Regions from separate parts of the Isachenkonia alkalipeptolytica genome, predicted to be linked through region 1. Evidence: predicted binding sites of a transcription regulator. Region 1 holds the regulator's gene; each other region holds the start of a gene.

Evidence for each region. The regulator HrcA, encoded in region 1, represses chaperone genes, less so after heat shock. The targets are predictions, from matches to a motif close to TGTTAGCACTCNNNNNNNNNGAGTGCTAACA.
Region 2: groES (co-chaperone GroES) is a predicted target of HrcA. The motif match lies at 4,415-4,445, and genes of this name have one in related genera.
Region 3: htpG (molecular chaperone HtpG) is a predicted target of HrcA. The motif match lies at 3,111-3,141, and genes of this name have one in related genera.

The regions. Positions count from the first base shown of each region.
Region 1 covers NZ_SUMG01000004.1:190,267-201,248, reverse strand. Annotated here, with positions in the region: gene dnaK (molecular chaperone DnaK) at 1-753, opposite strand, end outside; gene ISALK_RS05420 (nucleotide exchange factor GrpE) at 869-1,504, opposite strand; gene hrcA (heat-inducible transcriptional repressor HrcA) at 1,532-2,560, opposite strand; gene hemW (radical SAM family heme chaperone HemW) at 2,662-3,801, opposite strand; gene lepA (translation elongation factor 4) at 3,919-5,727, opposite strand; gene rpsT (30S ribosomal protein S20) at 5,895-6,158, shown strand; gene holA (DNA polymerase III subunit delta) at 6,239-7,270, opposite strand; gene ISALK_RS05390 (ComEC/Rec2 family competence protein) at 7,230-8,777, opposite strand; gene ISALK_RS05385 (YibE/F family protein) at 8,864-10,030, opposite strand; gene ISALK_RS05380 (tetratricopeptide repeat protein) at 10,059-10,982, opposite strand, start outside.
Region 2 covers NZ_SUMG01000002.1:312,333-323,314, forward strand. Annotated here, with positions in the region: gene ISALK_RS03210 (aldo/keto reductase) at 1-405, opposite strand, end outside; gene ISALK_RS03215 (FMN-binding protein) at 1,476-1,841, opposite strand; gene groL (chaperonin GroEL) at 2,366-4,003, opposite strand; gene groES (co-chaperone GroES) at 4,087-4,371, opposite strand; gene ISALK_RS03230 (DUF554 domain-containing protein) at 4,770-5,450, opposite strand; gene ISALK_RS03235 (DNA-3-methyladenine glycosylase family protein) at 5,539-6,420, opposite strand; gene ISALK_RS03240 (YcdB/YcdC domain-containing protein) at 6,484-7,860, opposite strand; gene ISALK_RS03245 (anti-sigma-I factor RsgI family protein) at 8,042-9,367, opposite strand; gene ISALK_RS03250 (sigma-70 family RNA polymerase sigma factor) at 9,399-10,064, opposite strand; gene ISALK_RS03255 (YerC/YecD family TrpR-related protein) at 10,219-10,575, shown strand; gene hisZ (ATP phosphoribosyltransferase regulatory subunit) at 10,958-10,982, shown strand, end outside.
Region 3 covers NZ_SUMG01000002.1:10,779-21,760, forward strand. Annotated here, with positions in the region: gene ISALK_RS01900 (Sapep family Mn(2+)-dependent dipeptidase) at 1-981, opposite strand, end outside; gene htpG (molecular chaperone HtpG) at 1,160-3,064, opposite strand; gene ISALK_RS01910 (SagB/ThcOx family dehydrogenase) at 3,187-3,927, opposite strand; gene ISALK_RS01915 (TMEM165/GDT1 family protein) at 4,025-5,107, opposite strand; gene argH (argininosuccinate lyase) at 5,369-6,763, opposite strand; gene ISALK_RS01925 (argininosuccinate synthase) at 6,875-8,131, opposite strand; gene ISALK_RS01930 (M48 family metallopeptidase) at 8,477-9,184, opposite strand; gene ISALK_RS01935 (hypothetical protein) at 9,196-10,191, opposite strand; gene ISALK_RS01940 (metallophosphoesterase) at 10,223-10,846, opposite strand; gene ISALK_RS01945 (acyl-CoA thioesterase) at 10,938-10,982, opposite strand, start outside.

The DNA.
Region 1 (10,982 bases):
GGTGGTCATGGTGCTGGAAAGTTCTTTTTTGGCTTTTTCCGCCGCTTCTTTTAGACGTTGCAAGGACATTTTGTCATCCCGTAAGTCTACCCCTTCCTGCTTTTTAAACTCTTCCGCCACGTGGTCGATGATCATTTGGTCAAAATCATCTCCACCTAACGTGTTATTACCATGGGTAGCCAGTACTTCAAATACGCCGTCACCGAGTTCTAAAATGGATACGTCAAAGGTTCCTCCTCCTAGGTCATATACCATTACTTTTTGTTGATCTTCCACTTTATCAAGACCATAGGCAAGAGATGCTGCCGTAGGTTCGTTGATGATTCGCTTGACTTCTAATCCTGCGATCTTTCCTGCATCCTTGGTAGCTTGCCGTTGACTATCTTCAAAATAGGCTGGTACAGTAATAACCGCTTCCGTTACTTTTTCTCCTAAATAGGCTTCCGCATCCGCCTTTAACTTCTGTAGAATCATTGCGGAAATATCTTGAGGAGAGTGTTCCTTTCCATCAATTTTATCCACATGGTCCGTACCCATATGTCTTTTGATGGATGCTACGGTTTTTTCAGGATTTGCCACTGCTTGACGCTTTGCGGGTTCCCCTACAATTCGCTCACCGTCCTTACCAAAGGCTACCACCGATGGAGTGGTTCGATTTCCTTCGGAGTTTGCAATTACCTTGGGCTCGCCACCTTCCATTACAGCTACGCAAGAGTTTGTTGTTCCTAAATCGATTCCAATAATTTTTCCCATATTATACTGCCTCCTTGTTTTTCTTTTTCTAAAATTGGTTATTTTCCGGATGCTGTCCGGAGTGTTGCATAGAGTTCTTGAATTTTAAGATTTATTATTTAAACTAAGTAATACTTCACTTAGCAACCTTAACCATAGCCGGTCGAAGGATCTTTCCATGGATTTTGTATCCTTTTTGAAGCACTTCAACCACCGTATCCGGTTCATGCTCTTCACTTTCTTCCTTTAGAATCACTTCATGAAAATCCATATCATAGGGTTCATGAAGAGGATATTCTTCCTCAATGGAGTTCTTCTTCAGCACATCTTTAAACTGCTTCAATACCAGTTCCAGTCCTTTATACATCTCTGTGCTCTCTTCTGAGTCTTGAGAATCAAGGGCGCGTTCCAAATTGTCCACCACCTGTAACAGGTCTAAGGCAAACTCCTTTACAGCAAACTTTCGGTCCTTTTCCCGTTCTCGATCCATACGTTTTTTATAATTGGAAAACTCCGCCTGTTGACGCTTCAGTGCTTCACAATACTGAAGAGCCTCTTCTTGCTCTTTTTTCAGCGCAAGTTCCAATTCCCGGATCCGCTCCTGTTGTTCTTCCTGGATCTCCTGAGGAGTTTTCAGAGTCTCTTCCCCTTGTTCTTCAAGAATTTCTTCATTATCTGAGGAATCCTCCTTATGCTTTTGAGTATCTTCCCCTTGAGCTTTTTCGGAGTTTTTTCTGGACTCCTTTTCTTCGTTAGACTTTTTAAACATCATTAAACACCTGCCTTACCTAATATTTGGTTAATATTTATCTCTTAGTAAATCATTTAACTGCTTATTCAATTGATACATAATGGATACCACCTTAGAATAATCCATCCGGGTAGGACCGATAACGCTTAGATGTCCAATGGTGCGATTATCAATTTTATAGGTGGTGGTTACTAGACTGCATTCCTGAGCAATATCATACAGGTTTTCCTTTCCGATGGAAACCCGAAGGCCCTCTTGATCCGGTAGGGACAAAAGATTCTTGATCAATTCTTTTTCCTCTAACATAGCCAGAAAGGAACGGGCTTTTACGATATCGTTAAACTCGGGGAAGTTAAAAATATTTGTGGTCCCGCTAAAGAATACATCTATCTGTTCCACTTCTTTTACCACTTCTTGCAAATGGAGCAAAATCAGCTCAATCGCCCTTCGATACTCATACAGTTCCCGCTGGATTTTTTCAATGACCAGCCGGGAAACTTTTCGAATTTCCATTCCCTGCAAGTGTTGATTTAAGAAATTGGAAATTTTTTGCAGTTCCTGAGGCTCTAGATTTTGTCCGATCCGCAATAACGTGTTCTTCACCAAACCGGTATCCATAATTAACACCACTAAGATCCTTTCTTCATCCACTGGGACCAGTTGGAGGTGCTTAATCCGGTTTTCCTTGGTTTTTTCCGCCATGGCTATAGAGGTATAATCCGTTAATTCCGATAAATATTCTGCACTGTGCTTTAACAGATTTTGTACTTCATGAAACTTTTGCATAAGATTTTCACGCAGAGCTTCCCGCTGGATTTTTGCAAGAATCCTCGACTCCATCAGTTTGTCCACATACAGTCTATATGCTTTGTCGCTGGGGACTCTGCCGGAAGAGGTGTGTAATTGTTTTAGATAGCCTTCTTCTTCCATTTCTGACATTTCATTACGAATTGTGGCCGCACTGACACCTAAATCGTATTTTCGAGACAGGGTTCTAGAGCCTACGGGCTCTGCGGTTTCAATATAATCTGTAATGATCGCTTGAAGAATTTTAAGCTTTCTTTCACTTAATTCCATAGTTGCCACCTCAATTATTAGCACTCACTTTCGCTGAGTGCTAATTATTATGACACTAAATTATCACGAAGGAGATCCTTTGTCAAGGGCTTTGCTGAAAATTAATCCAAGATCTCTCGAAATACGGAATTGGATAAATAAAGGCCCTTTGAAGTAAGTCTTAAGCGCCCTTCACGGGTTTGTATAAGTTCTTTTTTTTCAAACCCCCGGAGCTTCTGTTTCACCGTATCATCCACCGGAGTTTTGTATCGCTCCTCCAAATAATCCATATCGATTCCTTCCCTAAGACGCAGACCCAGCATTAATGATTCCTTCAACCGCTCCCGATCCGATAATAATTCTTCCCCTGCAAGAGGTTTTTCTTCTGCTTGAATCATCCGGTGATAACTGTCGAAATCTTCGGCATTGAAAAAACGACGGTTTCCTATACTGGAATGTGCTCCAAGACCAAGGCCGAGGTATTCTCGGTTTTCCCAATAGGTGCGATTATGCCGACACTGAAATCCGGGTTTTGCGAAATTTGAAATTTCGTAATGTTGATACCCCTTCTTTGGAAGAAATTTTCGAAGAAAGTCATACATATCCACTTCCAGGTCTTCATCCGGTTCGGGAAGTACCCCATGGTTAATTCTCCTGGCTAGCTCTGTTTCCTCATTGATGATCAGACCATAAGCAGAAATATGAGGAATATTAAGATTCACCACCCACTGCAAAGTATTTTGAAAGGTTTTCAGCCTCTGTCCTGGTAGACCGAACATTAAATCCCCATTGATGTTTTCATAGCCTATTTTTCGTGCATTTTCAAGACTTGCTAAAAAGTCCTCAGCACTGTGAATCCGTCCTATTGTTTTTAATAACTCACGATTCTCACTTTGCAGTCCCATACTGAGGCGATGGATCCCAAGATCATAGTAGCGGGCCATCTTATCATAGCTGAGAGTATCGGGATTTCCTTCAATGGAAATCTCTGGGTCTTCACTAAAAGGAAAAACCCTCCGTAACTGTTTCATGATTTTTGCAATCCCTTCCACGGGCACCATACTAGGAGTGCCTCCGCCGATAAACAAGGTATCTATCACATAGACTTTCCCAAGATGCCGATATAAATCGATTTCTTTACTCAGATCCTCCATGTATTCTTGGATATCATCCCTGCCGCAGTTCTGAAAAGAACGAAAATCGCAGTAGTGACATTTCTTTTTACAAAAAGGAATATGGATATATAGGCTGAGTTTTTTCATCTTTTCACTACCTTTCCCAAAAAAACTAGCAACATTGCGCTGCTAGCTTTTAGCCTTAACGGGCTTTAGTCTTTATATAGCTTTTCTCTGCTTTACTTGGTGCTTTTAAAATCCCGATTAATCATCCAGCTTTAATACGGACATAAAGGCTTTTTGGGGAACTTCCACATTACCCACTTGTCGCATTCGCTTCTTTCCTTCTTTTTGCTTCTCTAAAAGCTTTTTCTTACGGGAAATATCTCCTCCGTAACACTTAGAGGTTACGTCTTTACGAAGGGCCCGCACCGTCTCTCTGGCCACCACTTTTGTGCCGATGGAGGCTTGAATCGGTACCGCGAACTGATGTCGTGGAATTTCATCCTTCAGCTTCTCACACATGCCTCGACCTCGGGTCTCCGCCGTACTTCGGTGCACAATAAAGGATAGGGCGTCCACCTGCTCATGATTGATTAAAATATCCAGCTTCACAAGATTGGACTCCTGATAATTTTTAAACTCATAATCCAGAGATCCGTAGCCCCGGGTTTTGGACTTTAGAGCATCAAAAAAGTCATAGATTACTTCATTTAACGGAAGATGGTAGTTAATCACCACTCGGGTGTCTTCAATGTATTCCATGTCCAGCATTGTTCCTCGTCGGTTTTGACAGAGCTCCATTACCTGGCCCACATAATCATTGGGCACCATGATGCTGGCCTTTACAATGGGTTCTTCAATCATTCGAATTTCCTGAGGCTCCGGTAAGTTCGCCGGATTCTGGATCATTACCACTTCATCGTCGGTTTTAGTCACCCGGTAAATAACGCTTGGGGCTGTAGTAATTACGTCTAAGTCAAACTCCCGGATCAACCGCTCCTGGATGATCTCCATATGAAGGAGACCGAGGAAGCCACATCGAAATCCGAACCCTAGGGCCGCGGAGGTTTCCGCTTCAAAAACAAGGGAAGCATCGTTTACTTGTAATTTTTCAAGAGCATCCCGAACATTTTCATACTTTTCCCCTTCCGCAGGATAAATGCCACAATAGACCATAGGGGTTGATTTTTTATATCCTGGTAACGGATTTTCCGTTTCCCGTTGGGTTTCCGTAATGGTATCCCCCACCCGACAGTATCGAACATCTTTGATACTTGCAGTTACGTAGCCTACATCTCCCGCCTGAAGCTCCGGTAAGGCTACAGGGTTCGGAGAGAACACCCCCACTTCATTGACCTCGAAACTTTTTCCCGTGGCCATCATTTTGATATTCATGCCCTTTTTTATCTTTCCTTCATAAACTCGGACATAAGCAATTACCCCTTTATAATTGTCATAGAAAGAATCGAAAACCAAAGATTTTAACGGCTTCGTCTCATCATCCTTCGGGGGGGCAATTTTCGTGACAATCGCCTCTAGCACATCCTCAATATTGATTCCGTTTTTCGCCGAAATCAACGGGGCCTCACTGGCGTCAATCCCCAGAATCTCTTCAATTTCTTTTTTCACTTCTTCGATACGAGCTCCAGGAAGGTCGATTTTATTAATAACCGGAATGATTTCCAAGTCCTGGTCTAAGGCTAAATACACATTGGCCAAAGTCTGGGCTTCAATCCCCTGGGCGGCGTCCACTACTAAAATAGCCCCTTCACAAGCTGCAAGGCTTCTCGATACCTCATAGGTAAAGTCCACATGTCCCGGGGTATCAATCAAATTTAGGGAATACTCCAGGCCGTCATTGGCGGTATAGAGCAAGCGAATGGTCTGAAGCTTAATGGTAATGCCCCGCTCCCGTTCCAGTTCCATGTTATCCAATAATTGCTCCTGCATATCTCGCTCGGCAATTAGGCCGGTTTTTTCAATCAGTCGGTCCGCCAGGGTAGATTTACCATGGTCGATATGGGCGATAATAGAAAAATTACGTATACGATCTTGTCGAACACTTGCCATGATGATCCTCCTTTTATTCTTTAATCTTAAACGATTATAACATATTCTCACCGGGGTTTATAGTAATTTTCCCGTGTCTGTGAAAAGATTTCATGATTAATGGTTGCATTCCCATGACTTATTTGATAAAATCTATATGTTAACAGCCTGTAAGGGGGTGAAAGATTATGGCAAATATTAAATCAGCACAAAAAAGAATTAAAGTAATCCAAAAGAAAACAGCTCGTAACAAGTTAATCAAAGATGATCTAAAAAAGACCATCAAGGCTTTTGAAAGAGCTCTAGAAGGTAACGACATGGATACTGCAAAGGAAAAACTTCACTCAATTGAGAAAAAGTTTGACAAAGCAGCGTCAAAGGGTGTTTACCACAAAGCTAAAGCTTCTCGAAAAGTATCAAGATTAACAAAAAAGTTCAACCGTGCTGTATAATATTCCCCCCACAAAAAAACCGTGTCTCGGTTTCCTATAAAATAAGCATACCCACGGGTATGCTTTTTTATTTGGCTCTTTTACTTACAAAGATCCATTACAATTAGTTCTATTCCCAAAAGATCCTCAATCTGTCCACTTTTAATTTTCGCATCGATATCTGTGATGTAATTGATAAAACCAATCAGTTGCTTTCCCGAATAGTTTCGACTCTGCTTTAAACTTTTTGTAGCCACAAAGGGGTGGATGCCAATACGTTTTGCAATGACTTTAGAGGTGTAGCCTTTACCCGAGAGCTCTTTCACCTTTAAGACATTCTTCATCTGATTACTCAGAGTGGCAAGAATTTTCAGTACCGGCTCCCCTTGATAAATCAGTTCCTCCATCTGCTTCAGGGCTTCTCTTTTGTTTTTCTTCTCCACAGCATCCATGACCTTAAAAATATCATTTTCAAAGCTTTTGGAAGTAATTAGATCAATATCCTTTTGGGTGACCCGCCCTCTGTTTCTCGTATAATGAATCAATTTATTTACTTCATTTTCCACATCAAACAAAGTTTTGGTCCGGTTTCTTCCGAGATAGTCCATATTTGCTACAAAGTAATTCAATGTGCTTTTTTCCACCTCAATTTTTTCCTTGTTCATCTTACCTTTAATCCAACGGAGCAGTTCACTCTCCTGTAAGGGATCAAATTGAAAATATTCGCCCTGTTTCTTGATGGTTTTTACCAACTTCTTTCGGGCATCTACCTTGGAGGATAAAAAAATCACACAGACCGCCGGAGGCAAATTATGGATGACCTCCAGCACTCGTTCTTCCTCTTCTTTAGAAGTTCCCTTTTTCTGTGTTCCTAAAAACAGGGGATCCTTCACCACCACCAGCCTTTTTTCCGCCATAAAGGGAAGGGTTTCCACGGCATCTTGAAACTTTGCCAAATCAAAATCCTTATCATGAAAGATGGTCAGGTTAAGAGCCTTGAAATTCGGATCAATCAGTTTTTTTTCCAGGGTTTTGTATGCTAAATCGATCAGGTATTTCTCCCCTCCGGTAAATAAATATAAGGAGGCAATATTATCCTGCTGCAGGTGTTTTTTGAATTCTTTCCATATCATAATCGAAACCCCTCTTTTCTATATATAAGTATATGCTTACAATTATTATGTAATACCCAATCACCCAGCCAAAATGGAATGTTCCTATTTCCATAAAGGCGCCGGGGATTTTTTGAAGAAATCTTACTAAAGCAATTTGATAGGTCAGCAATCCGTTAGTAAAAACATTTACCGCCATTCCTAAGGGCTCTATGATAAGCCCTAGAAAAACCCCTGTAATCCCAAGGCTTAATAGCATTCCCATGGTAGGCATTAAAAGAAGATTGGCTCCGATGGAGATGATTGATATCTGACCGAAATAGTAGGCCATTAAGGGCAATGTTCCCAATTGGGCCGCCAAAGTTACCGCTACTAAACTTCTTAGAAGCTTAGGCAAAAAACTCAGTCCTTTATCGAACTTCGAATACAAAAGAAGGATACTTGCGGTGGCAGTAAAGGACAGTTGAAAGGAAACGGTAAACAGGGCCAGAGGGTTAACGAATAATGAAATGATCCCTACTACAGCCAAGGCATGCAACCCATCGTAGGGACGGTGTTGATAAAATGCCAGGATATAAAGCCCATACATCATCCCGGCACGGACCATGGAAATGGGAAAGGCGATTAAATACCCATAAAGAAATAAAATTCCAAGGATCATCCATAAATAAAGCTGTTTACCAATCCCCAATGCCCTGAAAAACAGAGTGAAGACAATCACTAAAATACCCACATGAAGACCCGATACTGCGATAATATGGGCAGTTCCGGTTTGGGCAAAGGCCTCCCGTAAATCCTCTTCTAGAAACCCTTGATTCCCCAAAAGGACACTTTTCATCAACTGGTTTTGGGGTTCCTGCAAGGAGTGATCCATAAAGTTCAAGGCCCTTCGTCGGTTCTCCGGAAAAAATCCCTGGTGATAAAAACCATCCTTTGAAAGCAGCTCTACCTGGGACGGCGAGGCCTGTAGCCGATTATGAATTCCTCGACTTTTTAAGTACAGATCATAGGAACTGTCCGGCGGTCTAGCGGAAGAAACCGCCTCCACCACCGGGCTGTGAATTTGTATTCGATCCCCACTGTTATACCCATGATCGATACCGTAAATTCTTAGGGTCTGCCTTTCCCGAAAAGATACTTCCTCCCCATTGATGATCAACAATGGACTGAAGACTTCATAGTCCGTAGCAAAGTCTCTTTCCCTTACCCTTTCCACATAGGCCTCTAAGGCTATTGAGTCCTGCTCTGTAAAAAAGGCCAGCGGATCTTTTTCAACATGATGGCTATACAGTTGATGACCGATTAACAGAAATGACAGGGCGATCAGCAGGAAAAAGCTCTTGCTTATAAGCTTTCTCCCGAAATCTACGCCCGTAAATGTTGCAACTGTAATTACGACGACCACAACGAAGCAAGTTATTGCCATAGCGCCTATAATCATCTCATGTTTTTCCAAACCGTAATGATTACCAATCATCCCTGCCATCAGAGCGAAAAACAGAGGAATAAACAATCTTTTAACTTCCAAACCATCCCTATTCTTCATGTTTTTTTATAGTTCCCAAAACCGAAGGTTTCCTTCCGGTACAAGAACCATAGTACCTTCCTTTCAATTTATTTGTATCGCTCAAATAAAAAGGTTCCGGTAAATACAGTGAGAGGCACCGTCATAATCAGCCCGATACTTCCGGCGAGGGCTCGAACAATCTCCGTTGCAATAATATCTAAGTTGATAATCTCCGTAATGGAGGGTTCATAGGCCGTGAATAGAATCAATAAGGGAATAGCACTTCCGGTATAGGCTAAAATCAAGGTATTTGCCATAGTCCCCATGATATCCCTTCCCACATTAAAGCCGGCCCGCATCAAATCCTTTCTTGCAATTTCCGGGTTGGCATTTTTTACTTCCTGCAAGGAAGATGCAATGGACATTCCCACGTCCATCACCGCTCCCAGGGACCCGATAATAATTCCGGCGAACAGGAGGCCTCGCACATTAAATTCCACATCTTGGGGAATATATAAAAGCATTAGAGCTTCCTCCGAAGAAAACCCCGTTAACTGAGCGCTGGAACCAATCCAAAGAGTGATGATTCCTGCGATAAACACTCCACCGAGAATCCCCACAATAGCAGAGATGCTTTTAATATTAAATCCTGAAATGATAAAAATCGTAATCAAGGTAACCACCACGGAGATCAGCACCGCCAACAAAATCGGGCTGTATCCTTGAAGAATTCCGGGAATCAAAAGTTTTATGATTAAAAACAGGGTAAGCCCGATGGTAATAACAGACTTTAGTCCTTTAACCCTTCCGATAACTAAAAGAAGTATGAGAAATATCCCAATGATCAGGTAAAGGTAGGTATCCCGAACATATTCTTTAATATGAACTTCCTGAACCTCTTCCGGAGTCCCTTCGATGCCTACCATCACACGATCCCCTGCTTCCACTTCCATATCATATACAGGATTCCCCATCAAAATGTTATCCACTTCAAAAACTTCCCCTTCTAAGTCTCCCGAAGTGATCTCCAGGGTTACTTCCTGAATATAAGTGCCGGCACCAAACTCCTCATCCCTGGCGGGATTAACCTCAGCCTCCCGGATTACCGCCCGGGCATCCGTGGGTTCCCCAACCTCTTCCTGAACCTCAGGAAAATCTTCCACCGGTGCTGCTGCCATCGGTTCCTGGGATTTTGACAAGTCTTCAGCCCCTAAGGCGAAGGAAGTGGTTAAGATAGTAAACAATAGAGTCCATACCATTATCTTTTTAATCATAATTTCCTCCTTGTATTGTGATCAGTTCTTATTTCTCTATGTTCGAATGCTTGCCCTTCGGCTTTCGTTGTGATTTTCTTCGGGACCTTAACTCCCGAAGTTCTTCCTCAATAAGAGGATGAGAAGGCATTAATTGCTTCGCTTTATACAGATGCCACTGGGCAAGTTCCAAATCACTCTTCTCCATACGAATGAGTCCTAAAAGGTAATGATAAGAGGACATTCCCGGTTCCTCCTTAATCATAATTTCCCCGTATTTTAAGGCCTGATCGTAATCTTTCAGCTCATAAAAATAAGTTCCTACTAATCGAAGAAGGTGATAAAGATCCTTGGGGTCCTCTCTGATAATTTTTTCATAGGTCTTTACCGCTTTTTCAAACTCTTTCAAATGCACGTAGCTTTCCCCTAAATCACTGAGTAATTCAATCCTTAAGGTTTTATCTCCTTTGTTTGTTTTTTTCAGTCCTCTTTTGAAGAATCGAATGGCTTCTAAATCCCGCTCCAAATCCGATAACAGCTCTCCTTTGGTTTTATACAATAAAGGGTCGGTGATTCCTTCTCTTTCAGCATCTCCTAGGATTTCCAATGCTCGATCATAATCATCCAGCGTGGCTAAAATTACCGCTTGATTGCAAACAACAAAAACGTTTTTCGGATATTTTTTCAATGCGAATTTTCCGATTTTATAAGCCTTTTCTTCCATTCCGTGGATCATATAGAATGCACAGAGGTTTAAATAGGGTTCTTCGGACTTAATATTCAGATAAAGAGGTTTTTTTATGGCTTTTTCCGCTTTTTTAACCTCTCCCTGTTCTTCGTAATAAAGAGCTATTTCTTCATAAAGGCCGTAACGGCGATACTTTTTCAAAAATTCCGGATGATGTTTTAAAATCAGATTCAAACCCACATAAGCTTCCATGACCCGATTCCGGTCAAAATGGTTGCGAATCTC
Region 2 (10,982 bases), on a different contig from region 1:
CTTGGCTTTTAACGCCCCTTCGTAGGGCCCTCCCGGTGCCATTACCCCCCGGTACTGTTCTAAGTCCTTAATACACCACATATGGAAAAAGTCAATCTTATCTCTTCCCAGTCTTTTCAGGGAGGTTTCAATTCTCCTTCGCACATCGTCTCCGGTGGGATCCGCGCTTAAGGAGCTTTTCGTGGAAACATAAAAATCCTTGGGCATATTTCGAAAAGCTTTTCCGAAGATAATCTCACTGCGGTCGTCACAGTAAAAAGGAGCGGTATCAAAATAGTTTACACCTAATTCATTGGCTCGATGGACCACTTCCTGGGCGTAATCCTCATCTTTTCCAAAACGCATGCCGCCGAAACCAACCACCGAAAGCTTTTTTCCTGTTTTTCCGTATTCACGATACTGCATAGCTTTCCCTCCTTCTGTTTTTCTTTCCAGTGCATTTTTGCGAACTTCTTTTGCAATCTTCTCTTGCGATCTTCTTTTGCGATCTTCTTTTGCGGTCTTCTTTTGCGGTCTTCTTTTGCGGTCTTCTTTTGCGGTCTTCTTTTGCGGTCTTCTTTTGCAATCTTCTTTTGCGATCTTCTATAAATTTTTTTCTTATGTAACATATTATAACATTTCCAGCGGCGAATGTTTAGACTGCAGAAAGAATTTCCTTCCAAAGATTCCCTGTCCACGGCTCCCTGCCTCGGAGCAAAAAAATATTGATCGGATAATCGATAAACGTTCTATCAACTATCCGATCAAAGGTGTATCCCTTCTTCATTTGTGAAGTCTTGGTCTTGCCCGGTGTTGCTAATTTCTACTTGATTCAAATAATCGTACCTCACTTTACTTCTGGATTTACTACATTTTTTCTTTGGTGCTAGCTCATCTCCACCCCTGTGGTAGATGTCTTGCTTTACCATTGATGGCTTCTACCTATATCATCGATATGCCGCTTACGGAAGTCGGCCTCTCCATAGGATTTACTGAAACTCATCTGCACTACCCGTACTACTTGTACTACTTGTACTACTTGTACTACTTGTACTACTTGTACTACTTGTACTACTTGTACTACTTGTACTACTTGTACTACTTGTACTACTTGTACTACTTTGATACGGTGTTTCTTTGAACCTTTCTTCTTTTCACTTTCTTTTACTGCATGTGTTTCTAAAAACTTCGACACAAGTTACAGAATGGTGAAACTTGATTCTTTAACCGTTATCCTAATTCTTAAAAACTTACTGCGGTAAATCAAAAGCGTTGAATCAAAAGCGACTTCCAAATGAAGAAGGTTGTTAAAGGAGAAAGGGCTCTTCCCCATCTCCTTAATCAAAGTATAGCAAATATTCAGATATTAAGCAAGGGGTATTTCAAACTTTTTTTGCTCATTCATCAAAATACATCTTAAGTCCTAAAGCTTGGTGAAAGTACCCCTTTTTGTTTACAGCAATCCAAGGCTTAAGCCCTGAATTTCCTGGGCTTTACTATTCTCTGGCTTCTTCTAAAGCATTATCCACTGCATCTACCACTGCGTCACTACTTTCAGTGGCTCCACTTACCGCTTCTACATCTTCCGTGCTTTGGTTTTCGATAATCTGGTCGATCACGTCATCAAAGGCTTGGTCTCCTAATCCTTCGGTTTCACTGTGAGAGACTACTTCAATTCCGGTTATTTCGTCGTTATCAATGGTTACTTCCACTTCCAGTTCGCCACCGTAACCTTCAGCGGTGCCGTTATAGGTTCCATCACCGTACATGCCGTTTGCATCCCCTTCGGCTTCTTCGCCGCAGGCTACAAAAGACAATACTCCTACCAATAATACTGCAATCAAAACTATTTTCCTGTTCATTTTTATTCCTCCTTAGTTAATCCCTCTAGACTCTGACTAAATCTCTAACATCTGAATATATACCCGAAGATTGATTGATTAAACAACAATCATACTTATTTAACATCAATTATCATCTGAGTGTCTCTGTAAATTATAACACAATGCTTTCCAATTTTCACTTAGCCTATATACCTATTCTCCTCGCCGATTATCGGCCAGCGCTGGATACCATCACGGAGGGTTCTGCCTCAGAGGCCCATGGCCGGAGGCCCTGATACGCCTTAACCAAGGTCCTTTGTTTTTGCCGCTGTCACCGATCTGGGTTGGTCGAGGCGGCGATTGTGATTTCAAGTGTTATATTTCCCATAAAAAAGACTGGCAAGGGACTTCTCCCCCTGCCAATCTTTATATAATGGAACGGATAGTTAAAATGCCTTCGTACCCTCTTGTCCTTCCTTGGGGTACCGATGTATCAAACGCCTCCGTCCCCTTTGGTATAGAGATTTTGCGAAAGATGACAGAAACTCCGTCCCGCTGTCATCTTACATCATTGGCATGCCGCCCATGCCACCGCCCATGCCGCCGCCGGCAGGAGCGTCGCTTTCTTCTTCCATATCCGCTACTGCGGCTTCGGTGGTAAGAAGCATAGCGGAGATGGATGCTGCGTTTTGCAGTGCGGATCGGGTTACTTTTGTGGGATCCACGATTCCTGCATCAATCATGTCGGTGTAGGTTTCGTTTAGGGCATCGAATCCGATACCGGTTTCAGAAGTCATCACTTTGTTTACGATTACGGAACCTTCTAATCCGGCATTTTCGGCGATTTGTCGTAGAGGCTCTTCTAACGCTCTTCGAATAATTTTCATACCGGTTCGCTCGTCCCCTTCGGTTTCTTCGATGAGCTTTTCAATGGCAGGGATCACATTTACCAGTGCCACGCCTCCACCGGATACAATACCTTCTTCCACTGCTGCCCGGGTGGCGTTTAAGGCGTCTTCGATTCGAAGCTTGCGTTCTTTCAATTCCGTTTCCGTGGCGGCACCTACTTCGATTACCGCTACGCCTCCGGAGATCTTTGCCAGTCTTTCCTGAAGTTTTTCTTTATCAAAGTCGGAGTCCGTATCCTCAATTTGCTTTTTCAGTTGATTTACCCGGTCAGCAATCACGGATTCGTCTCCTTGACCTTCCACAATGGTGGTATTGTCCTTATCCACTTTGATGGTTCTTGCTCGACCCATCATATCCACAGTGGCTTCTTTCAGTTCATAGCCAAGCTCTTCTGAGATTACGGTACCGCCGGTTAAGGTAGCAATGTCTTCTAGCATCGCTTTTCTTCGGTCTCCGAATCCTGGGGCTTTCACAGCCACACACTCAAAAGTTCCTCGGATTTTATTTACTACTAAGGTTGCTAAGGCTTCCCCTTCAATATCCTCGGCAATGATTAACAGCTTTCTTCCCTGTTGCACGATTTCTTCCAATAGGGGAAGGATGTCCTGCACATTGTTGATCTTTCGGTCGGTGATTAGGATATAAGCGTCGTTGTATACCGCTTCCATTTTTTCCGTATCCGTAACCATGTAAGGGGATAAGTAACCTCGATCAAATTCCATACCTTCCACGACGGATAAATTCGTACCCATGGATTTGGATTCTTCCACGGTGATGACCCCGTCTTTTCCTACTTTATCCATGGCATCCGCAATTAATTCACCGATTTCATCATCCGCTGCGGAGATGGCCCCTACCTGGGCGGTAGCTTCCTTAGAATCAATGGGCTTAGAAATCTTTTGCAACTCTTCCACCGCAAGCTCTACGGCTTTGTAGATCCCTTTTTTCACGATCATGGGATTGGCTCCCGCCGCAACGTTTTTCAGTCCTTCTCGAATGATGGCCTGGGCGATCAGGGTCGCTGTAGTAGTACCGTCTCCCGCAACATCGTTGGTCTTTGTGGATACTTCCTTTACCAACTGGGCACCCATGTTTTCATATACATCTTCCAGTTCGATCTCTCTTGCAATGGTTACTCCGTCATTGGTAATTAACGGGGATCCGTACTTTTTATCTAAAACTACGTTTCTACCCTTCGGTCCTAAGGTTACCTTCAGGGTGTCCGCCAGTTTGTTTACCCCTCGCTCTAATGCTCTTCTGGATTCTTCTCGAAATTTAATTTCTTTAGCCATAACTGAAACCTCCTTTTGATTTTTGATCCTGTTGCTATTCCCTCCTGATGTCTTCGATCCTGTTTTATTCGATTAGGGATTCTTTATTCTACAATCGCTAAAATATCACTTTGCTTTAAAATCGTGTATTCTTCACCGTCAAGTTTCACTTCATTGCCCGCATACTTGGAGAAAATTACCCGATCCCCTTTTTTCACTTCCATGGTCACTTCTTTTCCTTCAACCATTCCTCCGGGGCCTACTTCCAATACCTCGGCCATTTGCGGCTGCTCCTTGGCACTGTTTGGCAGTACAATTCCGCTTTTGGTTTTCTCTTCAGGTTCAACTTTTTTAATTACCACTCGGTCACCTAATGGCTTGATCTTCATTGTTATAACCTCCTCTTTATATACTTTTTTTATTTTTCGGGTTTGTTAGCACTCACTTATAACGAGTGCTAATTACAAGTACCATAGTATCTAAAAGGAACCTTCCCTTCAACTGCGATTAAAGCGGATTACCTTTTGATTTCGCTTAATTTCTTTCTTATTTTATTTATTCCTTCGATTTTCATCAAATTTTCTTTTCCAAGGTTTATTTTCAAACCGGTTGCCAGGGATTTTCGAGCAAAAAAAAAGAGATGACGGGATGACAGCGAGGATGACAGCGGGACGGGAGTTTTGATGACAGCGGGACGGAGTTTTTGTCATCTTTCTTTGATGACAAAAACTCCGTCCCGCTGTCATCCCGTCCCGCTGTCATCCGTTTTCATCCGCTTTCACTTCTTCTATAGGAAGCCCAGCACACCGGCGATTACCGGTACGATAATGGCGGGGAGCATATTGGCCACGGGAAATTTTTTGATTTCCAAAATATTAAATCCGATGCCGATGATCAACAGACCGCCGATGGCGGAGATTTCCTGCACCACGGCGTCCGTCATCAAGGGTTCCACAACTCCTGCCAACAGGGTGATGGCCCCCTGGTATAAAAACACGGGCACCGCGGAAAAGGCCACGCCGATGCCCAGGGTGGAGGCGAAAATAATGGAGGAGATGCCGTCCAAAATAGATTTGGTGAAAAGGGTGGTGTGATCCCCCATAAGACCGCTTTGCAAAGAGCCGATAATGGCCAGAGCCCCGACACAGTACACTACGCTGGCGGTGACGAACCCTTTGGTAAAGGTGCTCTCGCTGCTTCCCATCCGTCGCTGAATAAAATCTCCCAGGCCCTGTAGCCTTTTTTCCAACTCCAAAGCTTCCCCCACAAGGCTTCCGATAATCACGGCGATCATCAGCAGCAGGACGTTCCCTGTAGCCAGGGCTTCCTTAAATCCGATGATCAATACCCCTAGGCCGATGGCTTTCATGATCGTATCCTTATAGCCTTCTCCGATACTTTTTTTCAGCAGGACGCCTAAAACCCCGCCGATGACAATAGCCAGTGCGTTGACAATGGTTCCTAACATATGTAATCCCCTCTTCCTTCAAGCTGAATCAGATTTCATCCGATTCAGCGACTGTTTTTTCTATCCATTCTTTTGGGATTTGCCCTTCCTATTTGATGCCTTTTTCCCGGGCATAATAAAAAAGATACTGTTGGGCATACCCCGCATCTTTTCCGAATTTTTTCATGGCAAAGTCTTCAATTTCCTTCGCCGGCTTATCCTGTTGAAAATATAAGGCCTCCATCATACGCTTTACCCAAACATCCACGGGAAAGGCCTCCCGTTTTCCCATGGAAAAGAACACAACGCAGTTTCCCACCTTCGGTCCCACGCCGGAGAATCCGGTGACCCCGGCTAAGCATTCCCGGCGTTTTTTCCCGATCATGGTGTCGAGGATTCCCGGATTCTTCGACACCTGTTCCGCCGTATCCTTTACGTACCGGGCCCGGTAGCCGAGGCCCAGCAACTTTAACTCTTCCAGGGTGGCGCTACTTAAGGCCCCGGGGGTAGGAAAGGCGTAGTGTAGCTTTCCGTCGTAGCGCTGAATCACTTCTCCGTATTTTCTTGCCAGGCCCTCCACGGAGCCCTTAATTCTTTTAATGTTGTTGTTCGAGGAAATGATAAAGGAAATCAACGTCTCAAAGGGCTCCTGCTTTAGGATTCGTATCCCCCGACCGAATGTCACCGCCTCTTCCATCACCGGATCCCGGCGAATCAGTCGTTTCTGTATTCTTTCGTAATCCGTATCCAGATCAAAATAGTCCCACCAGATTCTTTCAAAATCCCGAAGATCGGTGTTATGAAAAAGGATCCGGTCCCCTGATTTTTCCACTTCAATCACCCGCTGACAGGCGGTAAGGAGAAAGCGATTATCTTCTTTTTCCTCCCAGCGAAAGGCCTGGCCACAGCGGAAGATATCCCGGGGATTGAAAGAGGAAAGATTTAGAACTTCCACCCGGGATCCTTTCTCTATCAAGTTTAGACCCTTCATCGACCCCTCATCCTTTCTTTTCTCATGGCTTAATCGTGACCGACTTCCCCCAAAAGAAATGCCCTAAAACGGCTCATAGGGATAATAGCCCCGATCCAGTTCCCGTCCCGTATATTCATCGAAATACAAGGCCGCCCGCTGTCCTTCAATTTCTTCAAAAAACACCTTTACCACCCGGGGCTGAAATTCCGTATAATAATTTCGAATAACCGCTCTTCCCCGATACTCCATGGTTGGAAAACTCTCTTCATGCACTTCCTTAATGCGCTCTGCAGATAAGGGAGTATTTTCCTTCTCCTCACCCTCGGAAATTTCCAGCATGGCTAGGTTTCCTCTGGCATCAATGTTTATCGGGGTTTCATCAAACTGGTTTCGATAGCGGGTTATCTCTTGGCTACCGGCTCCCACATTAACTTCAAAAGCATCACTGGATAATCTTATTCCCCTGTCCATGGGGGTAAAACGAAAACCGTAAACCGTCTCACCGTTATCCTCTTGATTATAGACAAAGATCTCCTCTTTCAAGTCTTCATAGGTGGTTTCCTGGAATTCCCGGTAAAATTCCCTGGCAATTTCCAAAGCTTGCCTTCGGGTAATTTCCGTATCCATTCCCTCTCCGCCTTCGGGGGAATACTCTAAATATCGAAGGTTTCCGGATTTTCCATCGATCCATAATAGCAGTCCCTCGGTCTCTAAGGCATAATGGGTGATCCCATTTCGGTGGTGAGGTCCGTCAATTTCCCCTTCCTCCAAATTCTTTGGATCCATCCAGTTGCCCGCAAGTTCCAATAAGTAAGCCTCTGCCTCCTCTTCACTTAGCAAATCCTCTTCGTTTTCTACTAAAGTACCATGGCGGTAACGGGAGGCCAATTCCATCAAATCCTCTGAAATCTTCAGCAGATTTTCCTGTTCCTCACCGGGAATTTCTATGACCAGTTGATTTTCATTGGCTTCTGAAATTCGGTACATGCTGGATAAGAAGGTTTCCAAAACCTCTTCAAGTTCCTGCAAAAACACGTAGTCATTGGCGGTATATCGGAATTCATTCATTTCAAATTTTTCCTGCAAATTTTGCTTTACTACGTTTCGTATGCTTCGTAGACTCTCCAGAGACTGGGTACATACCCCTTCCTCGCCGAATTCTTCCAAGCGTAAATCCACAAAATAGGCATAGTACTCCACCAGATCCTCCAGAGAGCTTTCCAAATGCCGAAAAGTGGTCTCGCTCATACTCTCAGAATTTTCCGACTCCCTCATTCCCTGGATCTCATCAAGGAACCGGATGCTCCAGCGGGCGTACTGTTCAATATTATCCAGCACCCGGTTGTTTACAACGGTTAGCTGAGACTCTGCTTTTCTGATTTCTCCATATTGATAAAAATTCATGCTGACACTTATTAAGACCATAACAATCAGTCCAATTATTCCATATCTTTTCACGATTTCTCACCTCGTTAATATCATAGCATAAATCGTGAAAAAAGAGAATTTTTTTCTGCATCAAAATGGTCCTTTAGTCTTGGTATTGGCTAAAGGACCGTTGGTATTTCGCTTATCTAAGCATTTTTATTTCGGATTTTTTACCCCTACTTTTTTTTCCCGATTTACCCGTTAGAGGGTTTTAGGAACTTTCATTGCCCCGACTTCCGGGATGATTATCAAATACGGGATGCTCCCGTTTTTCGTCGGTACCTCGACTTTGATCCGACTCCCCGTTCTCATTTTCCCCGTCGCCGGAATCATTGTCTCCGGAACCCTCATCGGAATCCCGGTCTTCATCCTTACTTCGATCTCTCGGATGTTCATCGAATACGGGATGTTCTCCGTCCTCTTTGTTTCGGTCTCTCGGATGCTCTTCAAATACCGGATGTCCCCGTTCTTCGTCCCGTCCTTCTTCCGGGTCTTGTCCATTTTCTCCATCCACGTCTTCACCGTTTTCATCCTGGTCATTTCCCCGGTTGCCCGGATGCTCGTCGAATACCGGATGGGGCTTGTCTCCGTCTTCCTTATTCCAGTCTCTCGGATGTACGTCAAAGACGGGGTGTTCACCCTCTTCTTTGTTTCGATCCCTGGGATGCCGTTCAAATACGGGATGCTTTAATAGTTCCCGAACCGGCGTATCCTGGTACTTCTCCGTGTCGATGGTGATGTCGTCTCCCTCTTCCCCGGCTTCATCCACGGATTCCTCGGCGGCTTCCTCGGTTCCCTCGGTTTCTTTCCCTTCCGGTTCCTCCCCGGGATCCTCGGTGGCACCCCGGCGTTCAATCTCTTGAATCAGCTGGAACTTTCCAAGGGTGATGCCGGCGATACGGGCGTTTTCATAGTTTTCTTCATCGACTAAAAGCATGTTGATTTCCACATTCATGTTCTTCTCTGCAAAATACTCTTCCATCTGGGCTGTGACCCGATCCACAAAGTCCTCGGAGGCAACATCGTCTTCCAGTAAATCTGCGTAGGAAAGCATGACCTGGGCGGTTTCACTGTTTAAGTGGCCCTGTGCTTCCAACTTTACCAGAAGCTCTTCTAAAAATACTTCCAAAGATTCTCCTTCCAAGGCTTCCACTTCCAAACTTTTCGCCTCTTCATTCATGGCATCGACCCGTAAAACCTCTTCATTTTCCCCGACTTCAATTTGTATGCCGGGGTTAACATCGAAGCCTAATAAGTACTGTACTTCCGTCTCTCCGCCGGTTATAGCAAAGATCGACAGGACTAATAGCAGCACCATGGCTGCAGCAATGCCCATAGGCTTTACCTGTTTGATTTTCTTCATAATATTCTCTCCTCTGCTGTTTGCTTTCGGGATGTCCAGAACTTGGCTCTCGGCGAATAAAATTTCCTCTCCCGCATCCACCCCGGCTTTTTTCCGGAGTCTTACAAACCGTTGCTCTTCGGTCATCACTAGTAAATGATCTTCCTTTACTTCCATTACATAAGCTTTTTTCACTTTTCTCCCACCCTTCGATTCTCCTACCCTGCTACAGATCTAAGTATTTCTTTAACACCTCTAAATCACTGTCCAAAATGAAAAATACCGCGATGATAAAATTCCTTGAACGCTGCAATACCCGTCGGGAAGCTCCGGCTTTTTCCTTCAGTCCCCGGGCCGGCAGGTGCTTCGTTTTTAAAAAGGACCTGCGCAGTGTTTCGTCCTCATATAGTACCCTGGCAATCTCAATGGCTTTCTCCCTGGTTTTCTCATGGCGCGGTGCGGTGTCAATCAAGGTTTCCAAATCAAATCCGAAGGCTTCAATGCGGTCTTTAAAGGCTTCGATCTCCATCTGATCCTCCAGGCGTTTCTCAAAACCCGGACTCTCGATGACCTGAAGTTCCTCATCTCCCTCGACCTCCCGGGCCTCCAGCTTGTTTCTTTTTCGGAGTTCATCGATTAAGCGGCTTTTAATCACCACCGAGGCATAAGTTAAAAACTTCCCCTTATTCCGATCATAACGGTCCATGGCTTCATTAAAGGCCAACATTCCCGTACTGAAATACTCATGGTCTTCACCGATGTATTCATTCAGCACCTTGGACAGCACGGACTTGATAAAGGGGTGATACTCCTGCAAAACCCGATTTCTAAGCTCTGAATCCCCTTGTTGAATTTCTACTATTAATGTCTCTAAACCCTTATTCGGTTCCACGAATTATTTCACCACGCCTTCTTGTATAATATTTTACGGAGGGTTCTATCATTTTCGGTACCCGCCCTCATTTTTTCCCATTTGTTTTTTGTCCTCTCTCCTATTATACTATACTTAAGGAATATATAGAATAATCCCCAAGGGAGGATTGGAAATGGCCTACGATTCGAAAATTCAAAGTGAACAGGTGGATGCCCTTTTTAAGGCGGTGCTCAGCTTAAAAACCGAAGAGGAATGCTACCGCTTCTTCGAGGATCTTTGTACCTACAAAGAAATTCAGTCCATGGCCCAACGGCTACAGGTGGCCAAGATGCTGAAGGATGAAAAAACCTACGGCGAAATTGAAGAAAAGACCCGGGCCAGCACCACCACCATCAGCCGGATCAATAAGTTTTTGCAGTACGGCTCCGAGGGCTACAACTTGATACTGGATCGATTGATGGAAGCGGAAGAGGCAGAAGCGGAAGCGGCGGAAGCGGAAAAAACAGCAACAACCGACGCCCCGGAGTAAAATTTGCCAACGTCGGAACCGCCCCCGGCAAGGATCAACCCTCCACGAAACATACCGTCATCGAAAAACGGATGAAAAACCAAAAGCAAAGAATGAATCCTATCATACGGGAGGATTCGTTCTTTGCTTTTGGTTTTTTGATTTTCTTGGCTTATCTTCTTTTGCTTTTTTTCACTTTTTTTTGATTTTTAATTTTTGAAAATGATCAAAAAACCAGACCGAAACCTCTCAAATCTTGAAATTCCAGTGATTCACCCGATAATAATTGTTTTTCTCCCCCGGTTGACTTTTTGTCCCAAGGGGTGTACAATCACTTTATTGCTTTAGTGCTTTATTCGAGTAAAGCGATAAAGCGTTTAATGCGTTTAAGGAGGTTCAGCCATTGGAATATTTTAAATCCCAAGTGC
Region 3 (10,982 bases), on a different contig from region 1:
ATTGATGGTAAGCTGCCCCGCATTGATGGTGATGGGACCCGATACATCCTCTAACTTTCCGAATAGCTTTTCTCCATACTGGCTCAGTCCCAGTTTTCCTTCTACAAAGTTCAGTGCAGGATTATTAATCCCGGCCTCTTTCAGGTGCTTTGCCAGCAGATTGATGGCATTCAACCCTCCTTCCGGCTTTGCGGAGTGGGCACTCTTTCCATAAAGAGTTAATCGATTTTCTTCCATTTTCACTGGGTGATTTTCTTTTTTTAGCTTTTCATATACACCCTCTAGGCTTCTAAGTCGAAACTCATACTCTCCTTCTGAGGTTTTTTTAAGCTCAACCCAGGCTCGATCGGCCAAGGCATTAAAACTATTTCCTCCCCCGAAGGCAATTTCCTTGGACCCTTCTCCCCGAAGGTAGAGCTGAAGTAGCCCCTTTTCTGCGTGGATCATAGGAAAAATCGAGTCGGGAGTAAATCCGAAATCCGGCACTTCTTCTTTTTCCATATATTTTTCAATCCCCCGCCAAAGGGTTTCTTCGTCGGTGCCGAAAATAAACCGGAGCCTTTTACAGAACCCATGCCCTTGATCCAACAACTGTTTCGCACCATACATCGCTGCAATCATCGGACCTTTATCATCCTGGGTACCCCGGCCGTATACCTTCCCCTCCCGGATTTCCGGTTGAAAGGCCGGTGTTTCCCATTGTTCCGGATCCCCGGGGGGGACCACGTCTAAATGACCCAAAATCCCGAATAATTTCTCCCCTTCACCGATTTCTCCATATCCGTAGTACCCCTCGGGATCGATAAAGGTTCTAAAACCCAGTTCCTTAGAAATTTCCAGGGCCTTTTCCAGGGCTTTTTGAATTTTTATACCGAAAGGAGCCCCCTCACGGCTTTCATCAATAACACTGGGAATCTTCACAAGACTTATCATATCCTGAATCATAGGTTCTTTATACTTTGACGCGTCAAAGGTTTGCATTTTCCCTCTCTCCTCTCCATGATTTTAAAAAAGAATGATTTTAAAAAAAGAGTACCTTTTTACCCCACTGAAACACAGCAAACAGTAAAAAGATACTCCCTATTATACCCGAAGTGCCCCTAGGTTAAACCGGCGTCCCTTCACCGGGCGCCGTGAAGACCCGTTCTTTTCCTTCGGTTTATTCTTCTATCAGCTTAAATACATCGTTGCTGTAGGCTACGGGATCCTCCGGGGTGATCCCTTCCATCAACAGCGCCTGATTATAAAATACATTGGCATAGGCCTGAACCTTTTCTTCGTCGGATGCAAAGTGTTTTTGCAAGGCTTTAAACATTTTATGATCCGTATTGATCTCCAACACTTTTTCCGATTTCATTCCGGCTCCGTCGGGCATGGATTGCAGGATTTTTTCCATTTCAATGGAAAGCTCGCCGTCGGCGGCAAGGCATACCGCATGGTTTTTCAGTCTTTTGGAGGGGCGTACGTCCTTAACCTTATCCCCCAGGATTTCCTTTAATTTATTGAAGATTTCCTGAAACTCTTCCTTTTCCTCTTTGCTTTCTTTTTCTTCTTCCTTATCCACCTCTAAGTCTCCGCTAGATACGGATTTAAAGGTTTTTCCTTCGTAATTCATCAGCATTTTTATGGCAAATTCATCCACTTCATCAGTGAAATACAAAATTTCATAATCCTTGTCTTTCAGCATCTCCGTTTGAGGCATTTTATCGATTTTTTCCACGGAGTCCCCGGAAGCGTAGTAAATATGCTCCTGATCTTCCTTCATTCCTTCCACGTATTCCTTTAGGGTGACCATTTTCTTGCGTTTGGAAGAATAAAACAACAACAGATCCTGAAGGGTCTCTTTATTCTGTCCGAAATCACTGTAGACTCCGTATTTAATCTGCTTTCCAAAATTGTTAAAGAAGCTTTCATATTTTTCCCGATCATTTTTCAGCATGGCCGTAAGAGCGGTTTTGATTTTTTCTTTGATTTTCTTTCCGATGATCTGAAGCTGTCGGTCATGTTGTAGCATCTCTCTGGAAATATTTAAGGAAAGATCCTCGGAGTCCACCATGCCTTTTACAAAGCTGAAGTAGTCAGGAAGAAGGTCCGGGCATTTTTCCATAATCAGTACGCCGCTGGAATAAAGCTCCAGTCCCTTTTCATATTCTTTGGTGTAAAAATCATAGGGTGCCTGCTCGGGAATGTATAATATCGAGCTGTACCGCAGGGTTCCGTCGGCTTTCATATGAATGTGTTTTAAGGGTTTATCAAATCCGTAACGCTTTTCCTGATAAAAATTGATGTAATCCTCATCGGTTAGCTGGCTCTTGTTTTTCCGCCACATGGGCACCATGCTGTTTACGGTTTCTTCCTTAACCACTTCTTTGTATTCCGGGTCTTTGTCCTCACTGTCTCCATCGGATTCCTTTTCCACTTTTTCCTGAGTGGTAAGATCCATTTTAATGGGGTAGCGGACAAAATCCGAGTACTTTTTGATGATTTCCTGCAGTCGGTGATCCTCTAAGTATTCATCATAGTTTTCTTCCTCGGTATTCTCCCGGACTTTAATAATTACCTCGGTACCTGCATCGGCTTTTTCCGCGGTTTCAATGGTGTAGCCTTCCACTCCGTCAGACTCCCACCGATAGGCTTCATCGCTGTCTAAAGCCTTGGTTTTTACCGTAATGTGATCCGCCACCATAAAAGCGGAGTAAAAACCGATTCCGAATTGACCGATGATGTCGATGCCCTCTTTGACTTCATTTTCATTTTTGAAGGCTAGAGATCCGCTCTTTGCTATGGTTCCAAGGTTATCTTCCAACTCTTCCTTCGTCATGCCGATGCCCGTATCCAACACTCTAAGGGTTCTTTTTTCCTTATCGGGGATGACCTTGATAAAGAAGTCCTCTTTATTGAATTTTAAATCTTCCCGGGTAAGGGCTTTATAATACCGTTTGTCAATGGCGTCACTGGCATTGGAGATCAGCTCCCGTAAAAAAATCTCCTTATGGGTGTAGATAGAGTTGATCATCAACTCCAACAATCTTTTGGATTCCGCTTTAAATTCCTGTTTGCTCATGGTTTGTTCCCCTTTCTTTATTTATTTCCATGGTATTCAACAAAATAGTTAGCACTCTATGATACAGAGTGCTAACTATAATTTATCAAATCTATGGAATTTGTCAATAGCCAATTTTCATCCTACACTTTTCCCACAGGGGACATGTACACCACAAACTCCTCTTCCCCGTCAACGCCTACAATCTCGTCCATCAGTTTTTGTTCATAGGCGGCGATGGCACAGGTTCCAAGGTTTAATGCCTCGGCGGAAAGATACAGTCCGTGACATAAGTGACCGGCATCCAACAGCATGGGTTTATGGGACCGTTGGTCATAACGCCATTCTCCCCGGTAGGGAATAACGGTCCAGATAAAGGTTACAGGAGCTTCTCCCACAAATTTTTGCCCCCGGGCACCGATGGTCATTTTTTCTCCGATTTCTTCTTCCGTTTTGACCTTGATTAATTGATGTTTTAAGCCGGAATATCGATAAATACCTTTTTCCAAGCCCTCCACATTGGTAACACCGATATAGGTTTCAAAGGGATGACGAGCGCCTGCAGAGGGAACCGGCCTGATCGAGGCATATCCACCGCCACGAACTTCTTTAACCCCTTGGGTGGTGTACAGTAAAAAGGAAACCTCTGCTAAGCTCATGGGATCTTCCTTGAAGTTTCGATGACTCCTACGATCCATAATACACTGAAAAACATCCTTCTTTGTCACCAGGTCTCCCGTTACCTCAGGTAAATCGATCACTTCATCCTCGGATTCCATGGGTTTTTCCAAAGGCGGTTGAGGCATCCCTTTCATTTGGTCGGATTCCATTTCTCCGCTAAATCCGGACTTTAACATGTTTCTTTCCTGCTCAAATCTTTTCATAACTTTCCCTCCAGTATCATTATATTTTCAATTTTGCTAAATATCTTCTTAATTAATCATTATAACAAAGTTTCGGGGATCTAAAAACTCGAATTCCTTAAAAATCCGGATCCAGTTCTTTCACCGCTTGACAGTATTTCTCCCGATTACCATCAAATTTAAACTCCTCGCCGTAAACCATGGATTCCAGTACCCGTCGGGTCTGGTTTCCAATACAGTTTTCCCGGTGCTTACTGCACTGTTCGCATACGGAAATGGTCTCCCGAAGGGAATCCTTTAACTTTTCCTTTTCTTCGCCTCCTAAGGAACATAAGGGTCCATTAAACTCTTTTTTCAATAGGTAGGCCTCTTCTTTTTCCGCTTTTTCCAAGTATTCTTGTAATTCCTCAATGGTAGTGGATCCGTTTTCACAGTACTCACAGCTATGATTTTCATCCTTCGCCGCCTCCAAGGAATGTCTAATCCGTTGGGTATTGAGGCGAAGCTCCTCTGCAGTGGTTCTATAGCTTGAAGTTTGGATTCTGCTTTGAATAACCAGTTTTCTTCCCATAATAAGGATACTGAAAAGAAGGGCCCCAGGTAACAGGATCATTATCCCTTGACTAAGGGGAATACCATCGACTTGACCTAACAAACCGGTATATCCAAATATCATAAAAACAATTCCCGATCCGATTTTAAGTCCCACCTCGGGAATTTTCTTACCGAGTTTCATCCCAACCAATACGCCAACCCCACTGGTAATTACCATACCCAAAACCGTTCCCCCAAGAATCAATAAGGGATAGGAACCTTGGGTTGAAAGGGTAATCACCGCTAGTTGGGTTTTATCTCCGATCTCTCCTAGAAAAAAGGCGAAGGCTACCGTCAGTACCGGCCCGAATTTTTTCACCCCGGTATCTTGAGCTTCTTCCTCCCCTTCCGGTTTAAGTGACCATAGACCGAAGACAATAAAGGCAGTAGCCGCAATCAGACTAAGGGTATCCAGGGGAATAAAGTCCGAGAGATAGACCCCAAGAACTACGGCAATCCCATGATTTAACAGGGATCCCAGGAAAACCCCCAGCAACACTTTTTTAACCGAATATTTTGTAGCAAAAGCCATAGCTAACAGTTGGGTTTTATCCCCCATTTCCGCCATACTGATTAATGCTAAGGCTTGAATAAACTCCCATCCCATATAAGCGCCTCCTTTGTCCTTCATATTTAGGATTTCATAAAAAAAGAGACTTTTATGCTTAAGCAACCAAACCTTGGCTGTTTAAGCGTAAAAGTCTCGCTCCTTTAAAATCGACCCTTAGGGTCCACTTTAAAGCGAATAGAACCAGGCATTAATGCCAGTATGTTGACTCTATTCATAGTTTTCACTATCGCTACTCCCTTTTATGCTTTTTTCTATTATATCATAAACCCTAACAAACCTCAAAATCAAAGAAGGCCCTTAGGCCTTCTCGATTATTTCACGTCCTTCTTTAATTTGTATAAGCACTTGCTTTTTTGCCGTTCCCCCTTGGCTCTCTCTTCTTTCCACGGCTTTTTCCACCGTTAAAATTTCTAATATATCCTCCTCAAAGACACCGGAAAATTGTTTCCATTCCTCCATGGATAGATTTTTAAAATCCAAGTCCTTTGCTTCTGCATATTGAACGATGGCTCCTACTATTTCATGGGTTTTTCGAAAGGGAACCCCTTTTAGTACCAGGTACTCCGCCACATCCGTGGCCAACAGAAATCCTTTTTCAAGATGCTTTTGAATGTTTGCTTCCTGAACTTCAATTTTGTCAATTAGCAGGGGAAGGATTTCAAGCACCGCTTTTGCCGTAGCAAGGTTCTCCAGAACAAACTTCTTATCCTCCTGAAGGTCCCGGTTATAGGTTAGGGGCAGCCCTTTTAAATTCATCATCAGATTGAACAGGCCCGTCACCACTCCTCCGGTTTTTCCCCGAATCAGCTCTAAGGCATCGGGATTTTTCTTATTGGGCATCATACTGGATCCCGTGCAAAATTCATCGGGCAGTTTGATATAGTTAAACTCCTGGGTATTCCAAATAATTAAATCCTCGGAAAGTCCGCTGGTATGAATAAAGAGCGTGGATAGCGCGTACTGCAGATCCATAATAAAGTCCCGGTCCGATACGGTGTCTAAGCTGTTTTTGCTGATTTCTCCAAAACCTAACAGCTCCCGGGTATACTCCCGGTCCAAAGGAAGAGTGGACCCTGCTAAAGCACCGGCTCCGAGAGGACTGACGTCTGAAGATTCCAACGCTGCCTTTAAACGTTTCAAATCCCGCTCAAACTTCCAAAAATAAGCCATCCAGTAATGCCCGAGACTGATGGGCTGGGCATGCATCAAATGGGTAAAACCGGGAAGGGTAATATCCACATCCTTCTCTGCTCTGGTTAATAAGGCTTCCATAAAATTATTCAGCAGTTTCTCAATGGCGGTGATCTCTTTTTTTAAATACAGCCGGTAATCCGTTACCACCTGGTCATTCCGGGATCTCCCCGTATGAATCTTCGCTCCCAGATCCCCCAGTTTTTTGATCAAACGGCTTTCAATATTCATATGCACGTCTTCCAGCTCGATATCGGGAACAAACTCTCCGGATTCAATTTCTTCTTCGATTTCCTCCAAAACTCGGAGAATCTGTTCCAATTCTTCCTTTGTTAAGATGCCGATTTTATAAAGCATTTTCCCATGGGCTTTGCTGCCTTCAATATCTTCCTTATAAAAGCACCAGTCCACGGATATGGATTCGCCGAACCTTTTCATCATTTCATCGGGGGCTTTGGAAAATCTTCCGCTCCAAAGAGCTTTCGGGGTGTTCATTGTCATCGGAGGTTCAACTCCTTTCTGTTATGATCGCAAACTTTTCTGATCGAAACTTTTCTTTCCTACCATGTTTTTAAGAAAAAGATAAAAAGCATCCAACGTAAGAGATAGGCCTTACAGCACTGCAAATGATCCCTGCTTCTCTTTAGACCCCTTAGGCTGTTTCTTTTCCATATTTTTGAGTCCCTGTATGGTTAAGGGAAGGGCGTGAAGATTAATAAAGCCCTCCGCATCCTTTTGATTATACACCTCGTCGGCGCCGAAGGTTGCAAAATCTTCCCGGTATAAAGAGTTTTTAGATTTCGTTCCAAGGGCCTTCACACTACCCTTATAAAGCTTCATCTTTACCGTTCCGGAAACTGCCTCCTGGGAACAATCCACAAAGCTGTCCAGGGATTGTTTCAAGGGGGTAAACCAAAGACCGTCGTATAACAGCTCTCCATATTTTTTTGCAATATCATTTTTGTAAGAAATCATTGCCTTATCCAAAGTCAGTTTTTCCAAAGCTTTATGGGCTTCGTATAAAATCGTTCCTCCCGGAGTTTCATAGACCCCTCGGGATTTCATTCCAACCAATCGATTCTCTACCATATCCAAAATTCCCACGCCATGCTTTCCTCCGATTTTGTTCAGGGTTTTGATCAGTTCCACGCCGTCGTAGTCCTTCGAGCCGATCTTTACAGGAATCCCTTTCTCAAAGGTTATTTCAACGGTTTCACTTTGATCCGGAGCCTCCTCCGGAGCGTTGCACCACAGGTAAACCTCTTTGGAATGCTCATTCCATGGATCTTCCAATTCTCCCCCTTCATGACTGATATGCCATAAATTTTCATCCCGGGAATAGATCTTTTCCTTGGTCGCTTCAATGGGAATTTTATGCTCTACCGCATATTCAATACAGTCTTCCCGGGACTTCAGATCCCAGATACGCCAAGGAGCAATCAGTTTCAATGTGGGGTTTAAGGCTTTTACCGAGGTTTCAAACCGAACCTGGTCATTGCCTTTTCCCGTGGCTCCATGGGCTATGGCTACGGCCCCTTCCTCTTCCGCAATGTCTACCAATACTTTGGATATCAATGGTCGTGCGAAGCAGGTACCCAGTAAGTAATCATTTTCATAGATCCCGCCGGCTTTCAAGGTGGGGAAAATATAATCCTTAACAAATTCATCCTGCACGTTTACCACATATACTTTACTTGCTCCGGACTCCAGGGCTTTTTTCTTAAGTATGGAAAAATCCTCTTTTTGCCCTACATTTACACATACGGCTATGACTTCATATCCATAGGTGTTTTCCAACCATTTTAAAATTACGGAGGTATCAAGACCTCCTGAGTAAGCGAGAACCACTTTTTTTTGGTTTTTCTCCATCTTTATATTATAATTTATTTCCTTTTTCATCCTTTGTACGCCTCCTTCTTTTATTTACCACGGTGATTTTTATTCTTCCATTCTACAGTGGCGGCGCCTGAAACGATGATGGCATTTTACGATAAACCCTTGAATTATCATCACTAATCATCCTTACTTTCTGAAATTTGATTTTCTTTTTCTTTTTCATAAGCATAGGTGTAATTATACATAGTTTAGTATATATATTCAAGGGTTTAAAATATTTTTTTATAAAAAAAATAAATCCCGGGTGTGATTACCGGGATTTATCCTCTCTGTGGATGGAACTTTCCATTATTTTTTTTACTTGATAAACCTCCCGGGCTACTGAAACCCTTGGAGTTTCCCTTGATTTTCCTTCAGCCACTTTCTGGCTTCCTCCCAGGGGGCGTAGGTATCCTTGACCAGGGCCCAAAAGTTTTTCGAGTGATTAAACTCTTCCCTATGGCACAGTTCATGGACTACTAAATATTCCAGTACCCAGGCGGGGGCCATACTTAGCTTCCAGTTAAACATCACTTTCCCTTTATGATTGCAGCTACCCCATCGTTTTTTCTGGGTTTTTACCTGAACCTCCGTCGGTCTCGGTAAGCTGTTACGGTACTTTTTCACATAGAAATCCACCCGTTTTTTCGTTTGTTTTCGATACCACTGCTCTAACGCCTTCTTAATGGATTCTTGAGAAAAATCCTCCCCCGTCACCGTAAATCCCTCCCCCGTTAGTCGGACCTGTAATTTCCCGGCCCCGGGCACTGTAATAAAGTGAAGGGGTTTTCGGTGTCCAAATCCATAGTGTTCTTCCCCTTCTTGAAAAACCGGGACTTGGGGAGTGTCTCTTCTATTAGTTTCCACCACTTTTTTAACAATCCAATTTTCTTTTTCTTTAAGGGCCTTTTGAACCCGGTCTTTTCCCAGTCCCTTCGGTGTCAGCACCCGAAGGCTTCCATCGGGCTGAACTTGTATTTCCATGGTTCTTCGTTTTCTTTTAATAATTTCACAAGGGATTTTATAATTTTTCAGTTTGATTTCCATACGGCTACTCCCTACTCCTTAATTTTATCTTCCATCGCCTTTAACTCTTTTTGTTCCTCTTGGGTCAGCTGATTCAACAAGGCTTTTCGATTCTTAATTCCTTCCTCCACTTTGTTTCTTCTGCTCTTGCTACGATCAATATCCACCCAGGAGATCTTTTTGTTTCGGTAATAGAGGTCGAAATCCGCCAAACGCTTCCCTTCCTGATCATACTCCAGTCCGGTTAAAATCCGTTTAATCTCCTCCGGTTTGTAAAAGGTAAAAAGCTTTATCTGATAGGCCAGCACCGAGAATAGAACCAGGGCATGATCCTTCGTCCACCCTTCTTCCAGTACCATTCCCACCTCCAGTTTTGACAGCACAAAATTCAGCCGGTCATAGTGGGCCTCATATCTTTCTTCGGAGTCGTAGATATTAATTCGCAGTTCATACCATTTCCGATCTTCCAGGCTTCGGGTGATTAACAGGACCCCTCGGCTACGCAGAGATTTAAAAACCTCCCAGCCCGGCTGCTGAATTAATAAGGTCCCCTCCAGCAAATCTCCGGTTCGGATCACCGTGGAAATCTGACGGTAGGTTAAAAAAAGGATGGTATCCTTGTCCTCCCCCAGATCAACGGCCTTTTCCATCGGGAGATCCTTTCCTGAGTACAGCTCTTTAATTTCTTTTTTCACCAGATTCTGATCCCCGGCAATGCGCATCAGAATCGTGGAAGGACCCATATCCACCCGGTTCACCAGGGCGGATACCTGACTGTTGATCAGATTCGTAAGGCAGATGGAGGCAGGATCGTTAATCAGCAGAATGTAGTTCGCATCTTCGATTCGGGTTTTTTGAAGATTTTCCCCGGTAATAAAAACGATGGTACTCTCATCGGAGCTTGCCTCCATCCCCTGATGAAAACCGACTTCCTTTCCCCCTTGAAATTTAACTAAATAATCCCTTAGCTTCTCTCCTTGATCGGTTCTTAAGAACATCAGCCTTGAAGCCATGCGGATAAACAGCATTTGATCTCCCCCTTTTGTCCGGTGATTTTTTTTATAAGGCTCTATAATTTCGTTCCATTTTACGAAATCCGTTGGTCCCCAATGGATAGGGCAGTTTTTCAAGGTTATTCTCCTTAAGGCCTATCACATGGATGGCCTCTAAGCCGTTGAGCCGTATTTCCTCGCCCTCCCTGTGACTTTTAGGCTCAAAGCTGTGACCGTAAAGATAATAGTCCGCCTTGGGGCTTTCCTCTACAAAAAAGTGATTTATATAAAACTTAGAATTCTCTATTGCAATGATTCCGTCATTCATTACCTTTCCTTTTTCCGTTAAGGATTCTATCTTTGCTCTTTGATCATGATTTCCCGAAACATAATAGATTTCTTGAATATCCGAAGATTCAAGATGGTTGATCACTCCTTCCAGGGCCCGGTGATAATCCGGTTCTAACATCGGAACAATTTCCAGTTTAATATTGTCCACCATGTCCCCGGTGTGAATCAAATAGTCGGGCTTCAGCCTTTTGATCAATTTATAAAGATAGGGGTAAATTTCCTCCGGGGTATCACTGATATGCATAACCAGGGGCCGCTCCATTTGAAGAATCCGCCGGGGGATATACACCCGGTTCAAAAATAAGTTAATACCCTGCAACACTTTTGATCGAACGCTCATTTTTACAACCTCAATTCTTTTCATACCTAGGCATCTACTTTATACTCCTACAAACATTATATACCAAAAAAGAGATGCATATAAGCATCTCTTAGTTTTTTTTCCGGGACAAATACCGCTTTTTTCCCTCCGAGAA